DNA from 3 places in the Bradyrhizobium sp. ma5 genome. Region 3 is predicted to be linked to each of the others. Evidence: predicted binding sites of a transcription regulator. Region 3 holds the regulator's gene; each other region holds the start of a gene.

Region 1 (10,119 bases), 590 kb from region 3:
AGCAGCGCGCCGAGCCACAGGATGGCGGGGCCGAGCCGCGACAGCAGCGCCAGATCGGGCCCGACCGCGAACGGCATCAGCACGGTGACGGTGAGGAAGAACAGCACCCCGATCAGCGCCCCGCCGCCGACGCGCAGCGCGATGCGGATGTCGCGGCGGATCAATGCAGCCAGCGCGCTCATGCCGCGCCTCTGCTGTAGTTGCCGTGTGAGTCGCTGTCTTGCTGCGCAAACGGTGCGCTCCCTCCCCCCTTGTGGGGGAGGGTTGGGGAGGGGGGTGGCCCAGGGCGAGACGTTCGAAGGGGATGTCGCTTTCGCAATCTAGGTCTTATGTCGTGGAGAGATTGTTGGAGAGCGCACGCCGTGTGGCACCCCCCTCCCTGACCATCCCCCACAAGGGGGGAGGGAACGGAGAGAGCTGCGCACGGCGGCGAGTGATAGAACAGCGCGCTCATGCCGCGCCTCCCATCCGCAAATCGCGCGCATCGATGCCGAGCGGCAGATGCGTCGCCGCGACGATCAGGCCGCCGCTTGCGAGATGGTCGCGCATCAGCCCCACGAACAGTGCCTGTCCGGGCGCATCGAGCGCCGATGTCGGCTCGTCCAGCAGCCAGACCGGCCGCCGCACCGAGAGCAGGCGGGCGATCGACAGGCGGCGGCGCTGGCCGGCCGAGAGGTAGGCCGCCGGCAGGTGCGCGGCATGGTCGAGCGCCACGGCAGCAAGGCAGCGGCCGGCATCCTCCGTCTCGCCGCCGAGGAATTCCCGCCAGAAGGAAAGATTTTCCGCGACGCTCAGCGCCGGCTTCAGCGCGTCGCGGTGGCCGAGATAGTGGGCCTGTTCGGGCAGGCTGAGTTCGGCGTCGCCGCCGTCAAGCGCGATCGACCCCTCGGCGGGAACCAGGAGCCCGGCGAGGACACGCAGCAGCGAGGTCTTGCCCGCGCCGTTGGGCCCGGTGACGGCAAGCGCCTCGCCGGCCGTGGCCGACAGATCGAGGCCAGCAAACACCTCGCGTCCGCCGCGCACGCATTTCAGATTTCGTCCCGAGAGCCGCATGGTTCGTTGTGTCACAGCCCTCTGAAATCTTTCGCTACCGCGTGAGAATTTTTGGGTCGCGCAACGCTGTCGCACGCTTGTCGGTGTGGCGGTGCTTCTAGAAAGGTTCTATAAGCCCGGAACTTGATGCAGCACACACAATCGGCGGCCGCAAGCCATCCAGGCCATCCCCTCGGCCCATGTCGGTCGCCGGTGTTTAGTTACCCTTGCCGGGTATAACTGAGAATTGGGATCCTCCGCATGACCTCACTCGACAGCTTCAAATGCCGCAAGACCATGAAGGTCGGCGGCAAGTCCTACGTCTATTACAGCCTGCCCCAGGCAGAGAAGAACGGACTGAAGGGTATTTCGAAGCTGCCGTATTCGATGAAGGTTCTGCTCGAGAACCTGCTCCGCAACGAGGACGGCCGCACTGTCAAGAAGGAAGACATCGTTGCGGTGTCGAAGTGGCTGAAGAAGCGCCAGCTCGAGCACGAAATCGCGTTCCGCCCGGCGCGCGTCCTGATGCAGGATTTCACCGGCGTTCCGGCCGTGGTCGATCTCGCGGCGATGCGCAACGCGATGCAGAATCTCGGCGGCGACGCCGAGAAGATCAACCCGCTGGTGCCGGTCGATCTCGTCATCGACCATTCGGTGATCGTCAACTTCTTCGGTGACAACAAGGCGTTCGCGAAGAACGTCACCGAGGAATACAAGCAGAACCAGGAGCGCTACGAGTTCCTGAAGTGGGGCCAGAAGGCGTTCTCGAACTTCTCGGTGGTGCCGCCCGGCACCGGCATCTGCCACCAGGTCAATCTCGAATATCTCGCCCAGACGGTGTGGACCAAGAAGGAGAAGATGACGGTCGGCAAGAAGACCGGCACCTTCGAGGTCGCTTATCCGGACTCGCTGGTCGGCACCGACTCGCACACCACGATGGTCAACGGCCTCGCCGTGCTCGGCTGGGGCGTCGGCGGCATCGAGGCGGAAGCCTGCATGCTCGGCCAGCCGCTGTCGATGCTGCTGCCGGAAGTGGTCGGCTTCAAGCTCAAGGGCCAGCTCAAGGAAGGCGTCACCGCGACCGACCTCGTGCTGACAGTCACCCAGATGCTGCGCAAGCTCGGCGTGGTCGGCAAGTTCGTCGAGTTCTTCGGCCCGGGCCTCGATTTCCTGTCGGTCGCGGACAAGGCGACGATCGGCAACATGGCGCCCGAATACGGCGCGACCTGCGGCTTCTTCCCGGTCGATGCCGCGACCATCGATTACCTGAAGACCTCGGGCCGCAAGGCCGATCGCGTCAAGCTGGTGCAGGCCTATGCCAAGGCGCAGGGCCTGTTCCGTACCGCCAAGTCGGCCGATCCGGTGTTCACCACCACGCTGACGCTCGATCTCGCCGACGTCGTGCCGTCGATGGCCGGACCGAAGCGCCCCGAGGGCCGCATCGCGCTGCCGGCCGTGTCGACCGGTTTCGCGACCGCGCTGGTCGGCGAATACAAGAAGCCCGAGGGTGAGACGAAGCGCTTCGCGGTAGAGGGCCGCAATTTCGATCTCGGCCATGGCGACGTCGTGATCGCCGCGATCACCTCCTGCACCAACACCTCGAACCCGAGCGTGCTGATCGGCGCCGGGCTGCTGGCGCGCAAGGCGGCCGCCAAGGGTCTGAAGGCAAAGCCGTGGGTGAAGACCTCGCTCGCGCCGGGCAGCCAAGTGGTGGCGGAATATCTCGCCAATTCCGGCCTGCAGGCCGATCTCGACAAGGTCGGCTTCAACCTGGTCGGCTTCGGCTGCACCACCTGCATCGGCAATTCCGGCCCGCTGCCGGAAGACATCTCGAAGTCGATCAACGACAACGGCATCGTCGCCGCCGCCGTGCTGTCGGGCAACCGCAACTTCGAAGGCCGCGTCTCGCCGGACGTGCAGGCGAACTACCTCGCCTCGCCGCCGCTGGTGGTTGCGCATGCGCTTGCCGGCACCGTGACCAAGGATCTCGCAGTCGAGCCGATCGGCATCGGCAAGGACGGCAAGCCGGTGTTCCTGAAGGACATCTGGCCGACCACCAAGGAGATCAACGCCTTCATGAAGAAGTACGTCACCGCGACGATCTTCAAGAAGAAGTATGCCGACGTGTTCAAGGGCGACACCAACTGGCGCAAGATCAAGACCACGGAAAGCGAGACCTATCGCTGGAACATGAGCTCGACCTATGTGCAGAACCCGCCTTACTTCGAAGGCATGAAGAAGCAGCCGGACCCGGTCGTCGACGTGGTCGACGCGCGGATCCTCGCGATGTTCGGCGACAAGATCACCACCGACCACATCTCGCCGGCCGGTTCGATCAAGCTGACCTCGCCCGCCGGCAGGTTCCTCAGCGAGCACCAGGTGCGCCCCGCCGACTTCAACCAGTACGGCACGCGGCGCGGCAACCATGAAGTGATGATGCGCGGCACCTTCGCCAACATCCGCATCAAGAACTTCATGCTGAAGGGCGCCGACGGCAATATTCCGGAAGGCGGTCTCACCAAGCACTGGCCCGACGGCGCGCAGATGTCGATCTACGACGCGGCGATGAAGTACCAGCAGGAGAACGTGCCGCTGGTGGTGTTCGCCGGTGCCGAATACGGCAACGGCTCGTCGCGCGACTGGGCTGCGAAGGGCACTCGCCTGCTCGGCGTGCGCGCGGTGATCTGCCAGAGCTTCGAGCGCATCCACCGCTCCAACCTGGTCGGCATGGGCGTGCTTCCGCTCACCTTCCAGGACGGCACCTCGTGGTCCTCGCTCGGCCTCAAGGGCGACGAGAAGGTCACGATCCGCGGGCTGCAGGGCGATTTGAAGCCGCGGCAGACGCTGACGGCCGAGATCGTCTCCGCCGACGGCGGCAAGCGGGATGTCCCGCTGCTCTGCCGCATCGATACGCTGGACGAGCTCGATTACTATCGCAACGGCGGCATCCTGCATTACGTGCTGCGCAAACTCGCGGCCTAGGCCTTTGTTTGAGCATGGTCTCCGCGCAAACGCCTTGCGTTTGTCGCGGGGAAAACCGCTTCACACTTTTCCGGACCATGCTCTTGCGCGGATTTGTGATCGGTGCCTCACTGCTTAGTGAGTAGCGGCTAAAAAGAAGGCGGCCTATGACAGGGCCGCTTTCTCGCGTTTTGGGGCACGCAAGTTCAGGGACAGACTTCATGCTCCGTACAATTACGGATAGAAATCATCACGACTGGTTCGCAGTATGACAGCGATGATGGCCTATAATTCTATCTCGCGATGGTCCAGCGCCCTCGGTTTCTGCGCGATCGTCGCTATCATCCGCCCCGCTCACGCCGACCCGCGTGCTGTCGTCGAGCTCTTCACCTCGCAGGGATGCTCCTCCTGTCCGCCCGCGGACAAGATCATCGGGGAGCTCGCGAAGGACCCCAACGTCATCGCGCTAAGCATGCCGATCGACTATTGGGACTATCTCGGCTGGAAGGACACGCTGGCCGATTCCCGTTTCAGCGCGCGCCAGAAGGCTTATTCGCACATGCGCGGCGATCGCGACGTCTACACGCCGCAGGCCGTGATCAACGGCTCCATGCATGTGATCGGCAGCGACCGTGCCAGCATCGAGAGCGCCATCAAGGACACCGAGAAGAGCGGCAACGTGATGTCGGTGCCGGTGACGATGACGCTGAGCGGCAAGCAGATCAACGTGTCGGTCGCCGCGTCGAAATCGCCCGCAGTGTCGCGCGGTGAAGTCTGGATCTGCTCGATCTCGAAGTCGGTGCCGATCTCGATCTCGCGCGGCGAGAATCGCGGCCACGAGATCACGTACCACAACGTGGTGCGCAATCTCCTGAAGGTCGGTGACTGGAACGGCTCGTCCGGGAGCTGGACCGTGCCGCTGGAGAACATCACGCGCGATGGCGTCGATGCCGCGGCCGTCTACGTCCAGGACGGCAACCGCGACAAGCCGGGCCCGATGCTGGGCGCCGCATTCACCTCGCTTCACTAGCACTCCGCGGCGCGCGCGGGCGTCAGTCGCGTCGTTGGGCCGCACGCATGTAGTCGTGCAGCTCCGCGCGTCGGCAAGCGTGCATCCACTGATTTGCTGAAAGCAAAGCGCCGAGGCTTCACGCGCGCGTCTCGATCGCGCGTGATCGAGCAGGGCTCCAAAAACAAAAAGGACCAACTTTCGTTGGCCCAGTGTTGGGATTTGATTCCCCTGCGAACAGGCCCGATCCCGACGGCCCCGGGGGGCTGGGGGCTGAGGAATCCGGAACCGAAAGGACCGGGCCAACGCAGGATTTTCTTTTCGCAGGGCAGCGGGGCGGGCGATGGGCGGAAGTGGGGCAGCAATATGATTCCTCTAACGTTCCCGTGACTCTTCGGTTTTCCGGACAATCCGTCACGCCTGACCGTGGTTAAGGGCTGGTTGCGTTGCGAATGGCCCCTTGCGGCGTTCTGCGCTTAGCGCAATCATGTCACTCACGTGACGATCCCGAAGTGGGGGCACCGGCCTTCGGAACCCGATCGTCACCGGGATAACAGGAGGCGCTCGATGAGTCTGAACTCGGAGGACACTGATCCGAGTGGGAATCGTGCCGCGGCGCGTCCCGCCGCCGCGACCCCTCAGCCCAACCGCGTGACATTCAATCGACTTGAGCTCAACCGCATTCTCAATCTCTACGGCCGCATGGTTGCCGATGGCGAGTGGCGCGATTATGCGATCGACTTCCTCAAGGACCGCGCCGTGTTCTCAGTGTTCCGGCGCGCATCCGAAGTGCCGATCTACCGGATCGAGAAGGATCCCCGGCTGGCGCGCAAGCAGGGCATGTACAGCGTGATTTCGGCGACCGGCCTGATCCTGCGTCGCGGCCACGAACTCGAACGGGTGCTGTTCGTGATCGATCGCAAGCTGTCGCTGGTGTAGGCGCGGCAACTCGGCGCTTCGCTCATCCGGGCTACAGATCGGGGTATATCCAACCCGTCTAATCCGCCGGCACCGTCGCCGCGCCTTCGCCGAGCGCGCGCTGCATCAGCACGGTGTCGAGCCAGCGGCCGAATTTCAGGCCGACATTCGGGAGCGTCCCGATCATCTGAAAGCCGCAGCGGCGGTGCAGGCCGATTGAGCCGGCATTGGCCTGGTCCCCGATCACCGCGATCATCTGGCGGAAGCCGCGTCCGTCGCATTCGGCGATCAGACGCTCCATCAGCCTGAGGCCGATGCCGCGGCGATGGACCGTGGGATCCAGATAGACCGAGTTCTCGACCGTGAAGCGATAGGCCGGCCGCGGCCGGTAGGGGCCGGCATAGGCGTAGCCGGCGACGCGGCCGTCGAGCACGGCGACGAAATAGGGGAAGTCGCCATCGATCAGCACCCGGTAGCGGCGGGTCATCTCGGCAAGGTCGGGCGGGATCAGCTCGAAGGTCGCGGTGCCGAAGCGCACCGCATGCTCATAGATCGCGGTGATGGAGGGCAGGTCCGCCTCGGCGGTCGGCCTGATTTCCGGATCGGGCAGAGCTGGTGTGGACATGCCGCAAGCGTATTTTTGCCCTGCGCAAAAGAAAAGCCCCGGCCTTGCGGCCGGGGGCTTGAATTACAAGGCTTGGATCGATCGGTTCGCTCGAGGCGCTTAGTCGCGCTGGCCGAGCAGCTGCAGCAGCAGCGTGAACAGGTTGATGAAGTTCAGGTAGAGCGACAGCGCACCAGTGATTGCCGCACGCTCTGCCGCCACGCCACCCTGCGAGGCGTAGCCGTAGATGTAGTCGTTCTTCAGCCGCTGGGTGTCCCAGGCGGTGAGGCCCGCGAACACCAGCACGCCGACCACCGAGACGATGAACTGCAGCGCCGAGCTCGCCAGGAACAGGTTGACCAGGCTCGCGATGATGATGCCGATCAGACCCATGAACAGGAACGAGCCCATGCCGCTCATGTCACGCTTGGTGGTGTAGCCGTAGAGGCTCAGCGCACCGAACGTCGCCGCGGTGATGAAGAACACGCGCACGATCGAGGTGTGCGTGTACACCAGGAAGATCGACGACAGCGACAGGCCCATCAGCGCCGAGAACACCCAGAACAGCAGCTGGGCGGTCGCAGGCTGCAGGCGGTTGATGCCGGCCGAGATGACGAACACCATCGCCAGAGGGGCGAGGATGAACAGCCACTTCAGCGGGCTCACGAACATCGCATAGCCGAACTGCGTCAGATAGGCGTTGCCGAACTTGGCGACGGCGGCGGACTGATCGCTGGTCACCGCACCCATGTAGACACCGAGCGCGGCCAAGCCGGTGATGGCGAGGCCGATGCTCATGTAGTTGTAGATGCGCAGCATGTAGGCGCGCAGACCGGCGTCGACGGCCGCAGCGTCAATGCGCCCGGCGGCCCGGCCGAAAGGAGAAGCGTAGTTACGGTCTAGGTCCGACATGGTCGAATTCCCGTGGTTGGTCCCGGTGGAGCGCAAGGGATTTGCGGCGCCGGTTCTAAATCTATCTCAGATGGCTCGGTTTGCGGAACATTAATTGCGTGTCATTCAAACCGACTATCCGACCCGAGTGGTATGTGGGAAATTAACACATCCGACGCAAGCTTCCACGCGCGGCCGAATGTCGCTCTAGCCTAGCATTTGTAGGCAAAACGGCGCTGCCGCCGCTACAAATTGTCACAAATTCCGCAGCACCGAGGCCGGCTTCTGGTTCAGCGCGAGCAGCGTTCCCGCCAGCCCCAATCCGACGGTGACGACCAGCGCGGCGACCACGACCAGCGCTGCGCTGCCGGCCTGCCAGATGAAACTCAGCGTCATCAGCCGCGTCACGATCAGCCAGGCCGCGACCGAACCGGCGATCACCCCGAAGATTGCGGTTGCAAAGCCGATCATCAGATACTCCAGCGCGTAGGCGCCGAGCAATCGCACCCGGGTGGCGCCGAGCGTCTTGAGGATCACGGCGTCATAGACGCGGTGGCGGTGGCCGGCGGCGAGCGCGCCGCCCAGCACCAGGATCGCCGAGATCAGCGTCACGGCGCTGGCGCCGCGGATCGCCAGCACCAGATTGCTGACCACGGCGCCGACCGTTTCCAGCGCCTCGCGGACCCGGACGCTGGTCACCATCGGGAACGCGTCGGCGACCTGCTTGATGATACGCGCATCATCGGTGGCGCCGGCATGGGGTTCCGTCAGGGTCGCGACGTGGCTATGCGGGGCGCCCTTGAAGGCATTCGGCGAGAACACCAGCACGAAGTTGATGCCGAGGCCCTGCCAGTCGATGTTGCGCAGATTGGCGATCTTGGCCGGAACATCGCGGCCGAGCACATTGACCACGATCTCGTCGCCGATCTTCAAGGACAGGCCGTCGGCGATCTTCTTCTCCATCGAGACCAGCGGAGGTCCGCTGTAGTCCGGTCCCCACCATTCGCCCTCGACGATCTTCGAGCCCTTGGGAACTTCGCCCGTGTAGGTCAGGCCGCGGTCGCTTTGCAGCACCCATTCCGAATCGACCGACGGCTTGAGCTGGTCGGCCTTGACGCCGCGCGCCGCGACGATGCGCCCGCGCAGCATCGCCACGTCCTCGATGGTCGAGTCCGGAGCGATCTGCTTGAGGAAAGCACCAAAGCGGTCGGCTTCGGTGGAGGGGATGTCGATGAAGAAGAACGACGGCGCCCGTTCCGGCAATGCGGCCAGGAATTGCCGGCGCAGATTGCCGTCGATCTGGGTGATGGTGACGAGCACCGCGAGTCCGAGGCCCAGCGACAGCACCACCGACGGCGTCAGCGCGCCCGGCCGGTGGATGTTGGCAATTGCGAGCCGCAGCATGGTGATGCGGCTGCGGGGCAGCCGCCGCGCCACCGCCATCAGGATTTCGGCGATTCCGCGCAGCAGCAGGAACACCGCGATCGACGAGGCAACGAACACGGTGGCGACCCGCTTGTCATAGGCGAGCCCGATCGCAACCCCGATCAGGAGCGCGACCACCACGGCCATCAGCGCCAGATAGCTCCAGCGCGGGCGATGCCACTCGCTGGCGACGGTCTCGCGGAACAGCGCGGCGACCGGCACGTCGTGGACCCGGCCGAGCGGCCACAGCCCGAACGCCAGCGCGGTGAGCTGGCCGTAGAGGAAGGAGAGCGCGAGCTCGTCGGGATGCAGCGCCGGCACCACCGGCAGCGGCAGCACCTTGCCGAACAGGCCGACGATGACGAAAGGCAGCGCGGCGCCGAGCACCAGCCCGATCACCGAACCGATCCCGGCCAGCACCACCACCTGCGTGCAGTAGATCGTGAAGACGTCGCGGCCGGTGGCGCCGAGTGCCTTGAACGAGGCGATGACGTCGCGGCGCCGGTCGATATGGCTCTTCACCGCGTTGGCGACGCCGACGCCGCCGACCAAGAGTGCGGCGAGGCCGACCAGGGTCAGGAACTGGGTGAAGCGGTTGATGGTGCGCTCAAGCTGCGGCGAGGCGTTGTTGCGGCTGCGGACCTCCCAGCCGGCCTCCGGCGCGGCAGCCCGCGCGCCGTCGATCAGCGCGGTGGTGGCGCGATCGTCGTTGGCGCCGTCGGGCAGCTTCACCCGGTAGATCCAGCGTACCAGGCTGCCCGGCTGCAACAGGTCGGTGGCGCGCAAGCTCGCTTCGCTGATCAGGAAGCGCGGGCCGAGGCCGACGCCGCCGGCGAGCTTGTCGGGCTCGGCCGCCACCACGCTGCGGATCTGGTAGGTCGCGCTGCCGATGCTGACGCGGTCGCCGAGCTTCAGGTCGAGCCGCGCGAGCAGCGTTGAATCGGCGGCCGCGCCATAGACGCCGTCGCGTTCGGCCAGCAGATCGGCGACCGGCATGTTCGGCTCGAGCGTCAGCTCGCCGAGCATCGGATATCTGCCGTCGACCGCCTTGAGCTCGACCAGCGCCAGCTTGCCGTCACCGCTGCGGGCCATCGCGCGCAGCGTGGCCGCCACCGAAACCTCGCCGCGGGTGCGCAGATACGCGACCTCCTCGGGCTTGGCCTCGCGCGAGATCAGCGAGAATGCGACGTCGCCGCCGAGCAGCGTGCGGCCCTCGCGCGACAGGCCGTCGCCGAGGCTCGCGGCGACCGAGCCGACGCCGGCAATCGCCATCACGCCG
Region 2 (10,119 bases), 1.7 Mb from region 3:
GAGGAGATCATGGGATCGGTCGAGAAGCTGTCGAAGGAGTTCTGGCCGAATGCCGAAATCGTCCCCGTGATGAGCACCGGCGCCACCGACGGCAGCTATCTGCGCAATGCCGGGATTCCGACCTATGGTCATTCCGGGCTGGGATCCGATGTCGATGACAACCGGGCTCACGGCAAGGACGAGCGCGTGCTCGTCAAATCGTTCTACGAAGGCGAGGAGTACCTCTATCGCCTGGTCAAGATGCTCGCCGGCGGGAAATGATGGCTGACAGCAAGACAAAGATGCGTGTTGCGGTCGCCGGCCTCGGCGCGATCGGCACCGACGTCGTCAAGGCGCTCGATCAGGGCATCGAAGGGCTGACCTTGGTTGCGGTGTCGGCGAACAGCCCGGACAAGCACCGCGGCTGGGTCGAAGGTCTCAAGTCTGCGCCGAAGCTGGTGCCGATCGATGAGCTTGCCGACGTCGCGGACATCGTGGTCGAGTGCGCGCCGAGCAGGCTGGTGCGCTCGATCGTGGCGCCGGTGGTCGAGCGCGGCAAGACCGCGGTCGTGCTCAGCGTCGGCGCGCTGTTGCAGAATGAGGACCTGGTCGACCTCGCCAAAGCGCATGGCGGCCAGATCATCGTGCCGACCGGCGCGCTGATCGGGCTCGATGCCGTGACCGCGGCCGCGGTCGGAACCATCCATTCGGCAAGGCTGGTGTCGCGAAAGCCGATCGCGGGCCTCGTCGGCGCGCCGCATCTGGTCGAGAACAACATCCAGATCGAGGGCATCACCGAGCCGCTGCGCATCTTCGAGGGCAGCGCGCGCGACGCCGCAAAGGGCTTTCCGGCCAATCTCAACGTCGCGGTGGCGCTGTCGCTCGCCGGCATCGGCCCCGACCGCACAAGGGTCGAGATCTGGGCGGATCCGACGGTGACGCGCAACGTCCACCGCATCGAGGTCGATTCCGATTCAGCGCGGTTCTCGATGATGATCGAGAACATCCCCTCGGAGAATCCGAAGACCGGCCGCATCACGGCGCTGTCGGTGATCGCCTGCCTGCGCAAGCTGCGCGCGTCGTTGCGGATCGGGACGTGATGAAGATCGGGCCCGACGACCTCTTGCTGATCATCGACGTGCAGAACGATTTCTGCCCGGGCGGCGCGCTGGCGGTCGCCGATGGCGTTGCCGTCGTGCCGGTGGTCAACCGGCTTGCGGCGCGCTTCGACCATGTCGTGCTGACCCAGGACTGGCATCCGGCGGGCCACAGCTCGTTTGCGACCTCGCATCCGGGCGCGACGGCGTTCTCTTCGATCACCATGCCGTATGGACCGCAGATGTTGTGGCCGGATCATTGCATCCAGGGCACGGCCGGCGCCGCGTTTCATCCCGAGCTCGTAACCGACCGGGCCGAGCTTGTGGTCCGCAAGGGGTTCCGCGGCGCGATCGACTCGTATTCGGCGTTCTTCGAGAACGACCGGATAACCCCGACCGGGCTCGCCGGTTATCTGCGCGAGCGTGGCCTCAGGCGCGTCGTGATGGCCGGGCTCGCGACGGATTTTTGTGTGCAGTATTCGGCGCTCGATGCGCGGCGGCTCGGTTTGGAGACCACGGTCGTGCTGTCGGGCTGCCGTGCCATCGATCTCGGCGGCTCGCTTGCCTCTGCCACCGCGGCGATGTGCGAGGCCGGTGTCTCGCTTGTTGAGGAGATCCCCTGAACGCGGCCAAGCCAGGGCAAAAACCATTGTTTTGACTGACCTTTTGTTCTAATCCCCAGCCGTTGATGATCACGCAGCGGAGCTTTCGTGTCGGGACAGGTTTTGCGGATAGGGACGCGCAAGAGCGCGATGGCGCTGGCGCAGACGGACGAGGTCGCGCGGCTGCTGCGCGCCTCGGCGCCGGACCTTACCGTCGACATCGTCAAGTTCGAGACCCGCGGCGACCAGGACCAGACCAGCAAGCTGTTGCGTCACGGCGGCAAGGGCGGCGCCTTCGTCGCCGAGATCCGCGAAGCCATGCGATCGGGCACGCTACAGGCGGCGATGCATTCGCTCAAGGACGTGCCGGGCAATGAGGAAACGCCGGGTCTCGTCCTCGCGGCGATGCTGGCGCGCGATGCCGCCAATGACAGCCTCGTGCTGCGGCCAGGCCTGACGCTGGATGCGTTTCGCGCCGCGCGCGGCAAGGGCTTCATGATCGGCACCAACGCCGTGCGCCGCGCCGCCTATCTGCGGAGGCTGTTTCCGGAGGCGACGGTCATTCATTTCCGCGGCGCTGCCGACACGCGAATTGCAAAACTCGATCGCGGTGCCAAGCAGCGGCTGCCGGATGGCGGCGAGGTGGGGCCGGCGGATGCGCTGGTGATGGCGCGTTCCGGCCTGGAGCGCATCGGCATGACCGCGCGCATCGCGCATGATTTCTCCGTCGACGAGATGCTGCCGGCGGTTGGCCAGGGCATCGTCGCGGTCGAATGCGTCGAGACCGATTGGGCGACGCGGGCGCGGCTTGCTGGTATCGACAATGCGCAGTCGCGGCTTGCCGCCGAGGCCGAGCGCGAGGTGCTGTGGGTGCTGAACGGCCACTGCAACTCGCCGATCGCCGGCCACGCCACGCTCGCTGGAAACGAGCTGACGCTGCGTGCCTCCGTGCTCGACGAGGCCGGGGCCGGCTTCATCGAGGTGACGCGGCGCGGACCGGCCGACCGGCCGCGCGAACTCGGCCGCGCCGTCGGCATGGAGCTGCTCGCGAAGGGCGCCGCCGAGATCATCGCCCGAACCCGGGTGGACGAATAGCGATATCTATCCCACGTCGTCCCGGCGAAAGCCGGGACCCATAACCACGAATGTTGGTTGTGGCACGATGCTGGGACCGCAGCTCGCTTGAACAACTACTGACGGTGGTTATGGGTCCCGGCTTTCGCCGGGACGACACCGGTGTGGGGGGCCTAATCCCGATCAGCCTGCAACGGCCAGCTGCCGATGATGCGGAAGCGCGATGCCGGGTCGGCTTGCCTGAACAGCGCGATGCGGTCGATCGCGAGTGTTGTGAGGCCGATCGCCGCGAACCGCTCGCGCAGCCGCGCCACGATCGGGCCGCGCCGCTCGTCGCTCAGCCGTCCGGTCAGGGTCATGTGGAAGCGGAATTCCTCCATGACGTAAGGATAGCCCCAGCGGTCGAGATAGTCGCGCTGCCGCTCCGTGAGCCGTTCGGGCTTGCGCCGCGCGCGATCTTGCGGCATCAGCGGCGCACGGAACGCGTCGAATTCGGTGACGCAATCGGTGGCGAGCTGTTGCAGCTTATCCGAGCGGCGCGCCGGAATCACGGCGATGAAGCCGCTGATGGCATCGACAACAGGTTCGATCACCGGAATGCGCCGCGCGCGGCCGGCGAACGCGGCGCAGGCGTCAAGCAGCTCGGCCTCGCTCCTGCCATCGGCGAGCGCGGTCGGCGCCTTCAGCGTGGCATGAAAACCGTATTTGCGCGGGTCCTCGGTCACCTCGCGCCAGTCGGGCGCAACGCCATCGGGAAACCGCAAATCGTCGCCTGACACGGCATCGTAGCCGAGCAGTGTCGAACCGAAGCGGTGCAGGACGCTGTCGGGTGACGGCGCAAAATAGATCGCGTAGCGCGGAGTGTTGGCCATGGCGGCAGAATAGGTCCTGACTATGCTGCCGCAACCGTCTTGCGCGGTGCGAGCGAATGAACGAGGCAGCTCGCATCCGCCAGATGCACCAGCCGTCCGGCTGCGATCACGGCGACGATGCGCGGCCGCAGCGGCACCTTGTCGTCGACGACGATGATGTCGGCGCGGCGGCCCGCAGCGAGCACCCCGCGATCGGCAAGCCCTGCCGCGCGTGCCGGCGCCGACGAGATCAGGTCCCAGGCTTTGGAGAGCGGCAGGATGCCATCGGCGGCGAGGCGGAACGCGGCGAGCAGTTGTGCCGGATAATAGTAGTCCGACGCCAGCACCGAGCAGAGGCCCTGTGCGATCATGTCGGATGCCTTGGTCCAGCCGGTGTGGCTGCCGCCGCGCACCACATTGGGCGCGCCGAATATGATGAAGTCGCCGGCGGCGGCGGCATCGCGCGCGGTCTCCTCGTTGACCGGGAATTCAGCGATCGTGGCGCCGAGCGCGCGAAACTCCTGGCGCATCGCCGGGCTGTTGTCGTCATGCGAGAGCATGCGAATGTTGGCCGCGCGTGAAGCCGCAGACAGCCGCGCGATCGAGGCCGGCACCTCGGGACGGCGCGCCACGATCCGATCGAGCATGTCGTTGACGGCTTCGATGGAGAGCCCGGTGCGTTCGGCGAGCTGGTTGCGCTTCTTCGGCTTGACGTTGCTGTGGTCATTGAAGGCGAACAGGTCGATGCGGCCTTCGCTGAGCCATTGAATGATCTCGGCCTCGGCCTCGAGATTGTGGGTTTCGTGGCGCAGATGGAAGCGGGTATCGGCGGCGAGCTGCGGCCGCAGCGCCTCGATCGCATCGAGCAGCTTGCGTGCATTCTCCGCGCTGCGTAGACCGGGCTCCCACGACCAGGTCGTACCATGGAACACGGTGGTGATGCCGTTGGCGATCGCCTGCCGGTCGCTGTCGATTAGCGCGACGTCGGTCGGGAAATCGACGCTGGGGCGCGGCATCATCTGCCGCTCGAACGCGTCGCCGTGCAGATCGATGATGCCGGGCAGCACCAAGAGGCCGCCGGCATTGATGTGGAGCGCGGCGCGGCCTTGTTCAGCGTCGAGCGCGCCGATGTCGCGGCCTGCGGTCCGCAGCGAGGTCTCGATCAAGGCACGATCAACCAGCGTGCGTCCGCCTTCAATGAAAATGTCCGTCACCTTACGGCGCTCCGTTGCTTGTTCTGTGATTGGGATACGGCCTCGGCCTCATACTTGTCGAGGAATTCCTCGACCGCGAGCTTGCGGAAGTCGGGCAGGACACGACGAAGTGTTTCGTGATCCCAATCCCACCACGCAAGCGCTGTGAGGCGATCCGCTGTTGTCTCGGAGAAGCGCCGCTTGACCGGACGCGCCGGATTACCGGCAACGATGGTGTAGGCGGGCACATCCTTGGTCACGATCGCGCCGGCGGCAACCACGGCGCCGGTTCCGACGTTGCGGCCCGGCAGCAGGATCGCGCCATGACCGATCCAGACGTCATGGCCGATATGCACGTGATGCGCACGTCGCCAGTTGAAGAAATCGGTGTCGTCGCTCTCGTCGGGAAAATAGGCGCTGGCGCGGTAGGTGAAATGTGCCTGCGTCGCGCGATGCATCGGGTGGTTGCCGGGATTGATGCGGGTCATTGCCGCGATCGAGCAGAACTTGCCGATCGAGGTGTAGGTGATCTGGCTGTCGTTCACGACGTAGGAATAGTCATCCATGCTGACTTCAAGCAGGATCGTGCGTGCGCCGACCTCGGTATATTTGCCGAGCTTGCTCTCGCGCACCGACGCAGTCGGGTCCATCGTCGGCACAACCGAGAGTGTTTTTCCGGCCATCGGGGCCTCCGCAAATCTTGTAAATCTTTGGCTTCCGGGGAGATGCGCGCTCGTCATCGGGATGCTTGATGACAACATCATGACGCTGCGATGACGTCAAACGGACGACAAGGGAGGGGTGTGGACGATCGCCGCACTGCAACGCCACGTCACATAACTGTCAAGCACCGGGGATAGCGATGGCCCAACACGACGCGGTTGGAGCATTGCATGCTGGTGGTGGAAGGTCTGACGTGCCGGTTCGGCACAAAAGCCGCAGTCGATAACGCATCCTTTTCGATCGCGCCGGGCAGCTTTGTCGGCGTGATCGGCCGCTCCGGTGCCGGCAAGTCGACGTTGCTGCGGATGATCAACCGTCTCGCCGATCCGACCTCCGGCCGTATCCTGTTCGAAGGCACCGATGTCACCGCGCTGCGCGGCAAGGCGCTGCGGCAGTGGCGGGCGCGCTCGGCGATGATCTTCCAGCAGTTCAATCTCGTCGGCCGTCTCGACGTGCTGACCAATGTGCTGATGGGCCGGCTTGCCCAGATCCCGTCATGGCGTTCGCTGGCGCAAGTCTGGCCGGAGCAGGACAGGGCGCTCGCGCTGTCCGCGCTCGATCAGTTCGACATCGCCCAGCTCGCGGCGCAGCGCGCCGACCAGCTGTCCGGCGGCCAGCAGCAGCGAGTCGCGATTGCTCGCGCGCTGGTGCAGGAGCCCGACATCATTCTTGCGGACGAGCCGATCGCCTCGCTCGATCCGCGCAACACCAAGATCGTGATGGACGCGCTGCTGCGCATCAACAAGCATTTCGGCATCACGGTGCTCTGCAACCTGCACTCGCTCGATCTGGCGCGGACCTATTGCGACCGCCTGATCGGCATGGCGGCAGGACGCGTGGTGTTCGACGGCGCCCCCGTAGCGCTGACCGACCATATCGCCCGCGAACTCTACGACCTCGAGGCCAATGATGTCATGGGCGGCGCGCCAATGCCCGCGCCGGACGGCGCGACCGTTCCGGCGCTCGGCACCGCTGCCGCAGCCTGAGCGGCGCGCATCTTCCAATCTGCGAGGCCGGGCGTCTTGCCCGGCCAACAGGTATAACTGCAAAAGAGGGGTAGTCATGTTCACTCGTCGCATCATTCTGGCCGGCGCCGCCGCACTGGCGTTCACGGGCTCGGCATTCGCGCAGGACTGGAAAGCAAAATATCCCGAGCTCACCTTCGCGGTGGTGCCGGCCGAGAACGCCTCCGGCGTGACCGAGCGCTGGACGCCGTTCGTGGCCTATCTGTCGAAGGAACTCGGCGTGAAGGTCACGCTTCGCATTGCCAACGACTACGCGGCCGTTATCGAGGGTCAGCGCGCCGGCAACATCCAGATCGCCAGCTACGGCTCGGCTTCGTTCGCGCGGGCCCGCTTGACCGGCGTCAAGACCGATGCCTTCGCCAACGACATCAACGCTGACGGTTCGACCGGCTATTACTCTGTATTCTTCGTCAAGGCGTCGAGCCCGTACAAGAGCGTCGACGATCTGAAGGGCAAGAACCTCGGCCTGGTCGATCCGAACTCGACCTCCGGCAACAACGTGCCGCGCTTCGAGCTCGACAAGATGGGCATCGCCGACGCCGACACCTATTTCGGCAAGGTCGTGTTCACCGGCAGCCACGAGAATGCGGTCCTCGCGCTGGCGCAGGGCACCGTCGACATGGCCGCCAACCAGTGGACCAGCGACGATGATTCTACGCTCGCTCAAATGCTGACCAAGGGCATGCTGAAGAACGCCGACGGTTCGGCGATGAAGAAGGACGACTTCCGCATCATCCACAAGTCGGCGCCGATCATCAACGGGCCGTACGCCTACAACGCCGATCTTCCGGAAGACCTGAAGGCTGCGATCGCAAAGGCCTTCTTCGACGCTCCGACCAAGGACAAGGCGGCTTTCGAGCGTCTCTCCGACGGCCAGAAGAAGGGCTTCCATCCCGCCACCACCAAGGACTGGGATGGCACCGTCGAGCTGATCAAGTTCGTCGACAATCTGCGCAAGAAGAAGGCGAGCTGATCGCCTGACGTCACGAAGGCCGGGCTCGATCGCCCGGCCTTCTCTCCTCTCAACTCCGAACCGGACTGGCACGCGCCGATGGCGACCGCCGTATCCATTCTTCCGGCGCAGCAACTGGCCACGCTGGAAGACGCCTACCGCAGGTCCGTGGCGCGCAAACGGCTGAAAGCCGCGCTGGCGACGGCGATATTCTGCGCGGCGCTGCTGATCGCGGCGTTCGGCGCGGAGGTGAACCTGCGCACGCTGTTCACCTATTTCGGCAACTTCGTCAGCTATTTCGACCGCATCCTGACGCTCGAATCGGGCGCCCGGGTCTGGACCGATTTTCCCGAATGGTTCTGGGGCTGGCAGAAATGGCTGAAGATGCTCGGCGAGACGATCCTGATCAGCTATGTCGGCACGCTGACTGGTGCTGTGTTTGCGTTTGCGCTGAATTTCTTCGCCGCCCAGAACACCTCGCCGGGGCCGTGGGTGCGCTTTGTCATCCGTCGCCTGCTCGAATTCGCCCGCACCGTGCCGGGCATCGTGTTCGCGCTGATCTTCGTGATCGCATTCGGCCTCGGGCCGATGGCCGGCGTGCTGGCGATCGCGATCCACACCACCGGGGCGCTAGGCAAGCTGTTCGCCGAGATCGTCGAGAATGCCGACATGAAGCCGGTCGAGGGCATCCGTTCCACCGGCGCGAGCTGGCTGTCCTGCATGCGCTTTGCCGTGTTGCCGCAGGTCTCGGCGGGCTACGCCAGCTATGCGCTGCTGCGCTTCGAGATCAACGTCCGCGAGGCGTCGGTGATGGGCTTCGTCGGCGCCGGCGGCATCGGGCAGGAGCTCGTGGTCGCGATCCGCAAGTTCTACTATTCCGACGTCAGCGCCATTCTCGTCACCGTCATCGTCACCGTCTTCATCATCGACATCTCGACCGGCTGGTTGCGTGGCCGGCTGTTCGGCAAGGAGACCCGGCGATGAGCCAGCTGCCGAAGCCGGACACCGCGGACTTGCGTGCGAAATATCCCGGCGTATTCGAGCGCCCGGCGTCGGCGCGGCTGGCGCTGCCGGCGATGATCGCTGTGGCGGTCGGGATCTTCGTCTACGGCGTGGTCGATCTCGATTTTTCGCCGACGAGGCTGATCACGGGGATGAGCCAACTCGGCTGGATCACCATGATGATGGTCCCGCCGAATCCCGGCGCATCCTTCCCGCTCTACATGCAGGCGCTCGGCGAGACGCTGTCGATCGCGCTGCTCGGCACCACGCTCGCGGCGCTCTTTGCGCTGCCGGTCAGCCTGCTGGCGGCGCGCAACGTCATTCCCTCGAACCTGATCCGCTTTCCGGTGCGCCGCTTCTTGGATTCGATCCGTGGCGTCGATACGCTGATCTGGGCGCTGGTCTGGATCAACGTCGTCGGCCTCGGCCCGTTCGCCGGCGTGCTGGCGATCATGGTCTCCGACTTCGGCGCGTTCGGAAAGCTGTTCTCGGAGGCGATCGAGGCGGCGGATCGCAAGCAGGTCGAGGGCATCCGCGCCTCCGGCGGCAACGCGCTGCATGAAATCCGCTTCGGCCTGCTGCCGCAGGTGCTGCCGGTGATCGCCGGCCAGCTGCTCTACTTCATCGAGTCGAACACCCGTTCGGCCACCATCATCGGCATCGTCGGCGCCGGCGGCATCGGGCTACAGCTCGCCGAGCAGATCCGCGTGCTGGAATGGCAAAAGGTGTCGTTCCTGATCCTGATGATCCTGATCGCGGTCGCCGCGATCGACTTCATCTCGAGCAAGCTGCGCTTTGCCATCATCGGGCAACGGGCGGTGGTGTAGCTTGCCGAACGCTAATCCTTCTCCCCTTGTGGGAGAAGTTGGTGCGAAAGCGGTGCACCGTCAGTGTGGCGGCACGCTCAGCTATTCTCGACGAGAAACTCGACGCGCTCGGCGGCAAAGCGCGAGCGCTTGGTCACCAGTGGGCGGTCCAGCATGTCGACGTCGGTGGCGTCGACCACCAGCACCGGCCGCCCCAGCGGCAGATCGAGCCGTGCAGCGTCGGTCGCATCGGCAATCGCCGCGGTAATTCGGGTCGAGGCGCGGCGGTAGTCCCTCACGCCGTAATGCCCGAGCAGCTTGGTCATCGAGCGAACATCGGCGAATACGCTGCCGGCATCGGGAAACCGCTCGGCCGACAGCCAGGTAGTCGAAACACAGATCGGCGTCCGGTCGGCGAGCCGCACCGCCTCGATCCGGATCAGCGGCGCACCGATCTTCAGGCCGAGCTCGCGCGCGATCTCGCGATTGGCGACGTCGCTGCCTGCATCGATCAGTTGGCCGCGCGGCTCGTGGCCGCCGGCGCCGACGATCTCGGAGAATCGCGTGCGTGAGCGTAGCGGATAGGCAAGGCGCTGAGCTTCGACATAGGTGCCGCTGCCGCGCTCGGCGCGCACCAGGCCGCGCTCCGCCAATGCGGCGAGCGCCCGCCGCACCGTGTGGCGGTTGACCCGGTAAGTCTCGGCGATCTCCATCTCGCCGGGCAGCTTTTCGCCCGCAGCAAAGCGGCCGTCGGCGATGCCGCGCTCGATGCCGTCAGCGACTTGCCGCCACAAGGCGACGCCAGAACTTTCCTG
Region 3 (10,119 bases):
GCGAAAGCTCGGGCGGCGTCGCGATGTTGAGGTTGAACTTGAAGCGCTCGGCGGCGTGCACCCAGGAGGCCAGCACGTTGTTGTCGTCGCCGGTCCAGGCCACCGTCTTGCCCTCGATCGAGCCGCGATTTTCCTCATAGGTCATGAGGTCGGCCATCACCTGGCAGGGATGCGAACGCCGGGTCAGGCCGTTGATGACGGGCACGGTGGCGTGAGCGGCGAGCTCGAGCAGCGCGTCATGGTTGAGGATACGGATCATGATCGCATCGACATAGCGCGACAGCACGCGCGCGGTGTCGGCGATGGTCTCGCCGCGGCCGAGCTGCATCTCGGCGCCGGTCAGCATGATGGATTCACCGCCGAGCTGGCGCATGCCGACGTCGAACGACACCCTTGTGCGGGTCGACGGACGCTCGAAGATCATCGCCAGCGTCTTGCCTTCGAGCGGCTTCCTGCCCTTCTCATGCGCCTTCAGCTTCGCCTTCATGGCGGCTCCGGCAGTGAGCATGTTGCGCAGCTCGCCGAGCGGCAGCTCGTTGATATCGAGGAAGTGACGGACCGGCTTGCTCATTATCCGGCCGCCTTCTTCGGCTGTGCTGCCGATAGTGTCGCGCAGGCGCGCTCGAGCGAGGCGATCGACTGGTCGATCTCGGCCTCGGTGACGATCAGGGGCGCGAGGAAGCGCACGACATTGTCGCCGGCGCCGACGGTGAGCAGCTTCTCATTGCGCAGCGCGGCGATCAGATCGCCCGACGGCACCACCGCCTTGACGCCGATCAACAGGCCCTCGCCGCGCACCTCCGACAGCACGCCGGGATAGCGGTCGACCGCGGACGCGAGCTTCTGTTTGAGCAGCAGCGACATCTTCTGCACGTGCTCGAAGAAGCCGGGCTTGAGCATGACGTCAAGCACGGCATTGGCGGCGGCGACCGCGAGCGGATTGCCGCCGAAGGTCGAGCCGTGCGAGCCCGGCGCCATGCCGGCCGCAGCCTGCGCGGTCGCCAGCACCGCGCCGATCGGGAAACCGCCGCCGAGCGCCTTGGCCAGCGACATCACGTCCGGCGTGACACCGGTGCGCTTGTAGGCGAACAGCTCGCCGGTGCGGCCCATGCCGGTCTGCACCTCGTCGAAGGCGAGCAGCAGGCCGTGCTCGTCGCACAGCGCGCGCAGCGCCTTGAAGAACGCCTGCGGCGCCGAGCGCACGCCGCCCTCGCCCTGCACCGGCTCGATCAGGATGCCGGCGGTGTGGGGACCGATCGCCTTCTTCACCGCCTCGATGTCGCCGTGCGGCACCTGGTCGAAGCCGTCCATCGGCGGGCCGAAGCCTTCGAGATATTTCGCCGAGCCGGTCGCAGCCAGCGTGCCCAGCGTGCGGCCGTGGAAGGCGCCTTCGAAGGTGATGATGCGGTAGCGCTCGGGATGGCCCTTGGAGAAGTGATAGTGGCGGACCAGCTTGATCACGCCCTCCATCGCTTCCGCGCCGGAATTGCAGAAGAACACCAAGTCGGCAAAGCTCTGCTCGCACAGCCGCGCGGCCAGCACCTCGCCGTCCGGGCTCTTGAACAGGTTCGACATGTGCCAGAGCTTGGTCGCCTGCTCCTGCAGCGCCTTGACCAGATGCGGATGCGCATGTCCGAGCGCGTTCACCGCGACACCCGAGGTGAAATCGAGATAGCGGTCGCCGTTGGTTGCGATCAGCCAGGCGCCCTCGCCGCGCTCGAAGCCGAGATCGACCCGGGCGAAGACGGGGAGCAGATGCGACGAGGCGTTGGTCATGGCGTTCACTGCCGTTTTAAAGCCGTCAATTGCTGCGCGCCTTGACGCCAACGCAGCAACCGCCAGCTTCGGAAAACAAAACGGCCGCCTTTGCGGGCGGCACGTGTGGGTCATTCTATGCGGCGGCCGGTCAGTGTCAATCGCCAGGAGCCGGCCTTTGCCGGCCTTCCTGCAATGCGAAACCAGCGCAATCCGGAGCATTCCGGTGCGGTGGAAAAGCCTCATAGCAATGCTTAACTTTGTGGGAACATGTGGACGCACGGCCGCGGACTCTTGCGCCAGAGTCACGCCATATTGTAGCGTTTGGCCTGTCGGGTACGACATCTCGTGCGGCAGTACTGGACCCTCTAAGTAGCCTTCGTTCTCGCGTAAACGTTCGGGCGCAACACCGTGCCCGGCGAGGGCTAAGGGATTCTGGCCGCAGGGATATTTGTCCAGATTGGCTCGCAGCGCCGCTCCGATGAGTGGCCGGCGCCATGCGAAAGGAAGAATGTGATGACTGTATTGACATGGTCCGACGATCGCGTCGAGCAGCTGAAGAAGCTCTGGGAATCCGGCCTCTCGGCCAGCCAGATCGCGGCGGAACTTGGCAATGTGACGCGAAACGCCGTGATCGGCAAAGTGCATCGGCTCGGACTCTCCGGCCGCGCCAAGGCTCCCTCCACGGCTGCGCCGCGGCAGCGCAAGGCCCGCCCCGCCCAGCACATGATGCGGGTGGCGCGCCCGGTCTCGCGCGGCAACACCGCCCTTGCGCATGCCTTCGAGGTCGAGATGGAGCCGGATCCGATCTCCTTCGACAACGTGGTGCCGATGAGCCAGCGGCTGTCGCTGCTCGAGCTCAACGAGGCCACATGCCATTGGCCGGTCGGCGATCCCTCGAGCCCGGAATTCTTCTTCTGCGGCGGCAAGGCGCTCGGCGGCCTGCCCTATTGCGCGCACCACTCGCGCGTCGCCTATCAGCCGGCCGGCGATCGCCGCCGGCCGTCGGCGAAGCCACAGATCAAGTAAGCACTCGGGAAACTGCCTGGACTGCAAAAACAAATCCCCGCGAAAGCGGGGATTTTTTTGTGGCTCGTAGCCCGGATACATCCACCGCGTCGTCCCGGCGAAAGCCGGGACCCATACGCCGCGGCCGACGCAATCGGCAAGCGACCAGACGGCTTTCTAACAACACCCATCGTGGTTATGGGTCCCGGCTTTCGCCGGGACGACGCCGTGTTGTGGTTTGCGATCGCCTGCCAGCCTACGGCTGCGGCTCGGCCTTCGCGAAGCGATCGTCGAGCGCGTAGCCGGCGCCGCGCACGGTGCGGATCGGATCCTGCTCGCGGCCCGGATTGAGCAGCTTGCGCAGGCGGCCGATATGCACGTCGACGGTACGCTCATCGATATAGATGTCGCGGCCCCAGACGCTGTCGAGCAGCTGCTCGCGGCTGAACACGCGGCCGGGATGTTCGAGGAAGAATTCGAGCAGCCGATACTCGGTCGGACCGAGATCGATCGGACGTCCCGAGCGCGCCACGCGGCGCTTCTCGCGGTCGAGCTCGATGTCGCCATAGGTCAGCACGGTCGCAAGCCGCTCCGGGCTCGCACGACGCAGCAGGCCCTTCACCCGCGCCAGCAGTTCCGGCACCGAGAACGGCTTGACGATGTAGTCGTCGGCGCCGGTGGCAAGCCCGCGCACGCGCTCGCTCTCCTCGCCGCGCGCGGTCAGCATGATGATCGGAAGCTGCTTGGTCTCGGGCCGCGCCCGCAGGCGGCGGCACAGCTCGATGCCGGACAGGCCCGGCAGCATCCAGTCCAGCACCACGAGGTCGGGAACGCGCTCCTTCAGGCGGGTATCGGCATCGTCGCCGCGCCCCACCGTTTCGACATCGTAGCCTTCCGCATCGAGGTTGTAGCGCAACAATGTCGTCAGCGCTTCCTCGTCTTCGACTACCAGAATGCGTGCGCTCATCGGTTTAAGTTCTCTCTCTGTGATGATCCGTTGCCCAGACGCAAACCGAAACGCTTACTTTCCTGAGCACAACCCCCGCGGAAACGACTTGTCGTGAAGACAATCCGGCTCCGCGCCTGCGGATCATGTCCTAGGTACCCGGCACCGTGGTGGCAAAGTTGGTCATGTCGCCCTTCGGGCGCTTGTCGGTGATCTGCTGGCCCTCGATCATGTAGAACACCGTCTCGGCGATGTTGGTGGCGTGATCGCCGATCCGCTCGATGTTCTTGGCGCAGAACATCAGATGGATACAGAACGAGATGTTGCGCGGATCCTCCATCATGTAGGTCAAGAGCTCGCGGAACAGCGAGGTGCAGATCGCATCGACCTCCTCGTCACCCTTCCAGACGTTCATCGCCGCCGGCAGATCGTGCGCGGCATAGGCGTCGAGCACCGACTTGACCTGCGACAGCACGAGGTCGGTCATGTGCTCCAGGCCGCGGATCAGCTTCAGCGGCTGGAAATCGCTCTCCAGCGCCGCGACGCGCTTGCCCATGTTCTTGGCGAGGTCGCCGATCCGCTCGAGGTCGGTGGCGACGCGCATCGCGCTGACGATTTCGCGCAGGTCGATCGCCATCGGCTGGCGGCGGGCGATCGTCAGCACCGCGCGCTCTTCGATGACGCGCTGCAGATTGTCGATCTCGATGTCGGCGGCGACCACGCGCTTGCCGAGCGCGACGTCGCGACGGATCAGCGCGTCGACCGACTCGGTGATCATCCGCTCGACGAGGCCGCCCATCTCGGCGACCAGGCGAGTCAACTCCTGCAGGTCGCTGTCGAATGCCTTGGCGGTATGTTCAGAAGCCATCTTGTATCTCCTCAGCCGAACCGGCCGGTGATGTAATCCTGAGTCCGTCGATCGCTCGGCGAGGTGAATATCTTGTTGGTGTCGTCGAACTCGATCAGCTCGCCGAGATACATGAAGGCGGTCTTGTCGGAGACGCGCGCCGCCTGCTGCATGTTGTGGGTAACGATCGCGATCGTGTAGTCCTCTGAGAGTTCCTGGATCAGCTCCTCGACCTTGGCGGTCGAGATCGGATCGAGCGCCGAGCACGGCTCGTCGAACAGGATCACCTCGGGCCGCACCGCCACGGTGCGCGCGATGCACAGGCGCTGCTGCTGGCCGCCGGAGAGCGACAGGCCGGAGGCGTTCAGCTTGTCCTTGACCTCGTTCCACAGCGCGCCGCCGCGCAGCGCCTTCTCGACCCGATCGTCCATCTCGGACTTCGAGATCTTCTCGTAGAGGCGGATGCCGAAGGCGATGTTCTCGTAGATCGTCATCGGGAACGGCGTCGGCTTCTGGAACACCATACCGACCCGCGCGCGCAGCAAATTGAGGTCGAGCTTGGGATCGAGAATGTTGGTCTGGTCCAGCATCAGCTGGCCGACCGCGCGCTGGCCCGGATAAAGGTCGTACATCCGGTTGAAGATCCGCAGCAGGGTCGACTTGCCGCAGCCCGACGGGCCGATGAACGCCGTGACGCGGTTGGTGCCGAGCGTCAGGTTGATGTTCTTCAGCGCGTGGTGCTCGCCGTAATAGAAGTTGAGGTTGCGCACCGTGACTTTCGGCGGCGCTTCCGGCAGCGGAACCTGGGGAACGTGGCTCGCGACGGTCGTGGAGACGGAAAGCTCGGTCATTTTGTGGCCCTTTCGGCACCAAGGATACGCGCGCCGATATTCAGCGCGAGCACAGTGAAGGTGATGAGCAGCGCACCGCTCCACGCCAGCTCTTTCCAGTAGGCGTAGGGGCTCTGCACGAAGTTGTTGATGGTCACCGGCAGGTTGGCCATCGTCTTGGTCAAATCCCAGCTGAAGAACTGGTTCGACAGCGCGGTGAACAGCAGCGGCGCGGTTTCACCGGCGACACGGGCGGTCGCCAGCAGCACGCCGGTGATCAAGCCGCTACGCGCAGCACGATAAGCGATCCGCTTGATCACCAGCGAACGCGGCAGGCCGAGCGCGGAGGCTGCCTCGCGCAGCGGATTGGGCACCAGCAGCAGCATGTCTTCGGTGGTGCGCACCACGACCGGGATCACGATCACGGCGAGCGCGAGCGCACCCGCAATCGCCGAGAAGCCGCGCATCGGCACCACCACCGCACCATAGATAAACAAGCCGATGATGATCGAGGGCGCGCTGAGCAGGATGTCGTTGATGAAGCGGATCACCGAGGTGAGCTTGTCGTGCTTCCCGTATTCGGCGAGGTAGGTGCCGGCGAACAGGCCGAGCGGCGCGCCGATGCCAACGCCGATCACGGTCATGATGACCGAGCCGACAATGGCGTTGAGCAGGCCGCCGTCGGTCGAACCGGGCGGCGGCGTGTTCTGGGTGAACAGCTGCACGCTGAGGCCGGCAAGGCCGTTATAGAGCAGCGTGAACAGGATCAGCGCCAGCCAGGTGACGCCGAACAGCGCCGCACCGACACAGAGTGCGCGAATGACGATGTCGCTGCGACGGCGGGATTTGTAGATCGGGTTCATGGCGCTATTTCCCCGCCTTCTTTTCAAGCCGCATCAGCATCAGCCGGGCGCCGGCGAGCACGAAGAAGGTCAGCACGAACAGCAGGAGGCCGAGCAGGATCAGGCCGGACTGGTGCAAGCCGTCGCTCTCGGCGAATTCGCTGGCGATCGCCGCCGAGATCGTGGTGCCCGGCGCGAAGATCGACGACGAGATGCGGAACGAGTTGCCGATGATGAAGGTCACCGCCATGGTCTCGCCGAGTGCGCGGCCGAGCGCCAGCATGATGCCGCCGATCACCCCGACGCGGGTGTACGGGATCACGACGTTGCGGACGACTTCCCAGGTGGTGCAGCCCATGCCGTAGGCGGCTTCCTTCAGGACCGGCGGCACGGTCTTGAACACGTCGACCGAGATCGCGGTGATGAAGGGCAGCACCATGATCGCGAGGATCAGCGCGGCGTTGAACAGGCTGAGATAGGACGGCGGCCCTGCGAACACCGCACCCAGCACCGGGACGCCCTCGAAGATCCTGATCATGAAGGGCTGGAACGTGTTGGCCAGGAACGGGCCCAGCACGAAGAAGCCCCACATGCCGTAGATGATCGAGGGGATGCCGGCGAGCAGCTCGATGGCGATGCCGATCGGACGGCGCAGTATTTGCGGGCAGAGTTCGGTGAGGAACACGGCGATGCCGATGCCGACCGGAATGGCGATCATCATCGCGATGACGGACGTGATCAGCGTGCCGTAGATCGGGCCGAGCGCGCCGAGCACCGGCGGATCGGCCGAGGGCGCCCAGCGCTGCGTCCAGAGGAAGGCGAAGCCGTATTCCTTCATCGCCGGCCAGGCGCCGGCGATCAGCGACAGGATGATGCCGCCGAGGATCAACAGAACCGAAATCGCCGAGATCCGGGTGATCCAATAGAACGTGAGATCACCGAGCTTGAAGGCGCTGAGGGCCTTGGCGCGATCGTAAGGTCCCGCGGCTTCCATCACATCGCTCTGAACAGCCATGTCTGCCACGCCAATCCCCTCATTACTATGTGAAAGCTACGCAAACCGCTACGCCCCGAAGCGATCTTCAATGACGCATTTGACCGGGCGTCGTTCCGGCTTGCGCCACCCGGGGCGCGACCCCCGGCCCCACCCCGCGTTTCTTGCCGCGGTGATGGAGCCCGGGTCTCAATCGGTCGACCTGTGCCGCCCTTGGGAGGCGGCACAGGCCGTTTTCGAAACGTCTGACTTAGCTCTTGATGTCCGAGGACCAGGTCTTCTCGATCAGCTTGACGACCGATTCCGGCATCGGGATGTAGTCGAGCTCTTCGGCCGCCTTGCCACCCTTCTCGAAGGCGTACTTGAAGAACTTGATCGCTTCCTGCGAGGCCGCCTTGTCGGTCGAGTCCTTGTGCATCAGGATGAAGGTCGCCGCGGTGATCGGCCAGGAGGCTTCGCCCGGCTGGTCGGTCAGGATCACGTAGTAGCCGGGAGCCTTGGCCCAGTCGGCATTCGACGCAGCAGCCTGGAAGGCGGCGATGGTCGGCTGCACGGTCTTGCCGGCCTTGTTGACCAGCGCGGTGTAGGTCAGCTTGTTCTGCTTGGCATAGGCGTATTCGACATAGCCGATCGCGTTCTTGGTCTGGCTGATGTTGCCGGCAACGCCTTCGTTACCCTTGGCGCCGACGCCGACCGGCCACTCGACCGCGGTGCCGGAACCGACCTTGGACTTCCAGTCGGCGTTCGACTTGGAGAGGTAGTCGGTGAAGTTGAAGGTGGTGCCCGAACCGTCCGAACGGCGCACGACGGTGATCGCGTCGGCCGGCAGGGTCAGCTTCGGATTGAGCTTGGCGATCGCCGCGTCATTCCACTTGGTGATCTTGCCGAGATAGATGTCGCCGAGCACTTCGCCGGAGAGCACGAGATCGCCCGACTTGATGCCTTCGACGTTCACGACCGGAACGATCGCGCCCATCACCATCGGCCACTGGACGAGGCCGTCCTTCTCGAGCTGCTCGGCCTTGAGCGGCGCGTCGGTGGCGCCGAAGGTCACGGTCTTGGCCTGGATCTGCTTGATGCCGGCGCCGGAACCGATCGACTGATAGTTCAGGCCATTGCCGGTGTCCTTTTTGTAGGCATCAGCCCACTTCGAATAGATCGGGAACGGAAACGTCGCGCCCGCGCCGGTAATATCGGCAGCGAAGGCCGACGTCGAAGCGGCGATCATGCCGGCAGCGACGATTGCTTTGATGAAATTCATGGGGTCGTCTCCATTTGTGAGCGAAGCGCCGCATGCGCCCGATAGCGCTCACGCCGGTCCATCTAGGAGCGGTCGGTGCTGCTTTTACGAAGGTTGGATGACAGTTCGATGACAGCGCCAAGCGGCTGAAAACGCTTAGCTTTGGGTCGGTAACGGGGTCTTCGGCCGGGGAAAACAGGCGGTAAAAGTCGCGCCATTCTTCGGCACGCTCTCGATCACGAGACGCCCGCGATGACGGTTAAGAATATGTTTCACCAGCGATAATCCGAGGCCGGTTCCACCCTGGTTACGGCTGTCGCCGACGTCCACCCGGTAGAACCGCTCGGTCAGCCGCGGCAGGTGCTCCGGGGCGATGCCGGGACCGAAATCCCGTACCATGACACGGATTTCGGGGCTCCCCTCGCCCGATGCGCCCGAAACGGCCTGATTGAGCGACACTATGACGCGGCCGCCCGAGGCGCCGTATTTGAGCGCGTTCTCGATCAGGTTCTCGAACAGGCGGAGCAGTTCCTCGCGGTCGCCGGCGATCGTGACCGGGGTCGGTGGCAGGTCGACGTCGATCTCGACCTGGCGCTCGCTGGCCAGCGCCTCGAGCCCGTCGGCCACCTGGCGGATGATCGGCACGATATCAATCGACGCCTCGGGCCGCACATGGGCCGACAGCTCGACCCGCGACAGCGACAGCAGGTCGTCGATCAGCCGAGCCATGCGGGTCGCCTGGGTGTGCATGATGCCGAGGAAGCGCTCGCGCGCCCGCGCGTCCTCGCGCGCCGGCCCCTGCAAGGTGTCGATGAAGCCGGACAACGCGGCGAGCGGCGTGCGCAGCTCGTGGCTGGCGTTGGCGACGAAGTCGGCGCGCATCTCCTCGACCCGGCGCAGCGGCGTCAGATCGTGGAAGGTCATCAGCATGCATTTCTCGGTGCCGCCGAACTGGGTCGGCACCGGCACCGGCGTGATCACCAGTTCCATCCAGCGATCGACCGGAACGTGGTCGGAGTAGGTGGCGCGGCGCGGCTCGGTGGTCGCGATCGCCTCGCGCAATGCGGTGATAATCTCCGGCGAACGCAGGGCAAATTGCGCCAGCTCGTTCTTGCGCAGCGCCGGCGCCAGCTGGGCCGCGGCGGTGTTGAGATGGATGACGCGACCCGCGCGATCGAGCAGCACGGCCGGGTCCGGCATGCCGGCGACGACCGCGCTGACGGCGGTCGCCTCGACCGGATTGCCGTGGCGGACATCCTCGCGCGAGGTGCCGGCATCATGCAGCCGCCAGGGCACCAGCGCCGCGGCCGCGATGCAGACGAACACCGCGCAGGCGCGCACCAGCGACAACTCGCCGAGCGCGACCACGACGCTCAGCGCCAGCGCTGCGGCAAGCAGGATCAGCGCGGAATGGCGCAAGCGGTCGGGCCAGGGCGAGAAAATCGAATGCGGCGTATCGTCAATGGCCATCGCGGCGGCTTTCTTCCCGTCGGTTCATGTCTCGCCCAGGCGCGGTCATATCGACCTTCCCTCGGGAGGCATCGGGCCGCGTCATCAGACCCCGGAATCACCGCGCTTGCGGACCAGAACCGCCTCGTGGTGCGGCTCAGCGCGGGGACCCGAATCAGTCTGCGGCAGCCGTTTGAGTCGGGCGCCG

Evidence for each region. Region 3 encodes PhoB, which activates phosphate uptake and scavenging genes when phosphate is short. Its sites were predicted from a motif close to TGTCATNNANCTGTCAT; they were not measured.
Region 1: the regulator PhoB is predicted to act here: its motif matches at 5,490-5,506, upstream of ACE103_RS01000 (DUF2794 domain-containing protein).
Region 2: the regulator PhoB is predicted to act here: its motif matches at 5,559-5,575, upstream of phnC (phosphonate ABC transporter ATP-binding protein).

Annotation. Positions count from the first base shown of each region.
Region 1 covers NZ_CP170156.1:197,980-208,098, forward strand. Annotated here, with positions in the region: gene ccmB (heme exporter protein CcmB) at 1-182, opposite strand, end outside; gene ccmA (heme ABC exporter ATP-binding protein CcmA) at 451-1,053, opposite strand; gene acnA (aconitate hydratase AcnA) at 1,294-4,014, shown strand; gene ACE103_RS00995 (thioredoxin family protein) at 4,262-5,023, shown strand; gene ACE103_RS01000 (DUF2794 domain-containing protein) at 5,570-5,941, shown strand; gene ACE103_RS01005 (GNAT family N-acetyltransferase) at 6,000-6,530, opposite strand; gene ACE103_RS01010 (Bax inhibitor-1/YccA family protein) at 6,645-7,436, opposite strand; gene ACE103_RS01015 (ABC transporter permease) at 7,671-10,119, opposite strand, start outside.
Region 2 covers NZ_CP170156.1:2,522,768-2,532,886, forward strand. Annotated here, with positions in the region: gene ACE103_RS11650 (M20/M25/M40 family metallo-hydrolase) at 1-261, shown strand, start outside; gene ACE103_RS11655 (aspartate dehydrogenase) at 261-1,079, shown strand; gene pncA (bifunctional nicotinamidase/pyrazinamidase) at 1,079-1,699, shown strand; gene hemC (hydroxymethylbilane synthase) at 1,829-2,773, shown strand; gene ACE103_RS11670 (DUF1045 domain-containing protein) at 2,926-3,624, opposite strand; gene ACE103_RS11675 (alpha-D-ribose 1-methylphosphonate 5-triphosphate diphosphatase) at 3,645-4,817, opposite strand; gene ACE103_RS11680 (chloramphenicol acetyltransferase) at 4,814-5,479, opposite strand; gene phnC (phosphonate ABC transporter ATP-binding protein) at 5,690-6,505, shown strand; gene phnD (phosphonate ABC transporter substrate-binding protein) at 6,582-7,517, shown strand; gene phnE (phosphonate ABC transporter, permease protein PhnE) at 7,596-8,480, shown strand; gene phnE (phosphonate ABC transporter, permease protein PhnE) at 8,477-9,325, shown strand; gene phnF (phosphonate metabolism transcriptional regulator PhnF) at 9,403-10,119, opposite strand, start outside.
Region 3 covers NZ_CP170156.1:783,661-793,779, reverse strand. Annotated here, with positions in the region: gene argF (ornithine carbamoyltransferase) at 1-571, opposite strand, end outside; gene ACE103_RS03630 (aspartate aminotransferase family protein) at 571-1,776, opposite strand; gene ACE103_RS03625 (GcrA family cell cycle regulator) at 2,272-2,784, shown strand; gene phoB (phosphate regulon transcriptional regulator PhoB) at 3,020-3,730, opposite strand; gene phoU (phosphate signaling complex protein PhoU) at 3,861-4,577, opposite strand; gene pstB (phosphate ABC transporter ATP-binding protein PstB) at 4,589-5,407, opposite strand; gene pstA (phosphate ABC transporter permease PstA) at 5,404-6,249, opposite strand; gene pstC (phosphate ABC transporter permease subunit PstC) at 6,254-7,243, opposite strand; gene pstS (phosphate ABC transporter substrate-binding protein PstS) at 7,473-8,483, opposite strand; gene ACE103_RS03590 (ATP-binding protein) at 8,619-9,932, opposite strand; gene ACE103_RS03585 (lysylphosphatidylglycerol synthase domain-containing protein) at 10,017-10,119, opposite strand, start outside.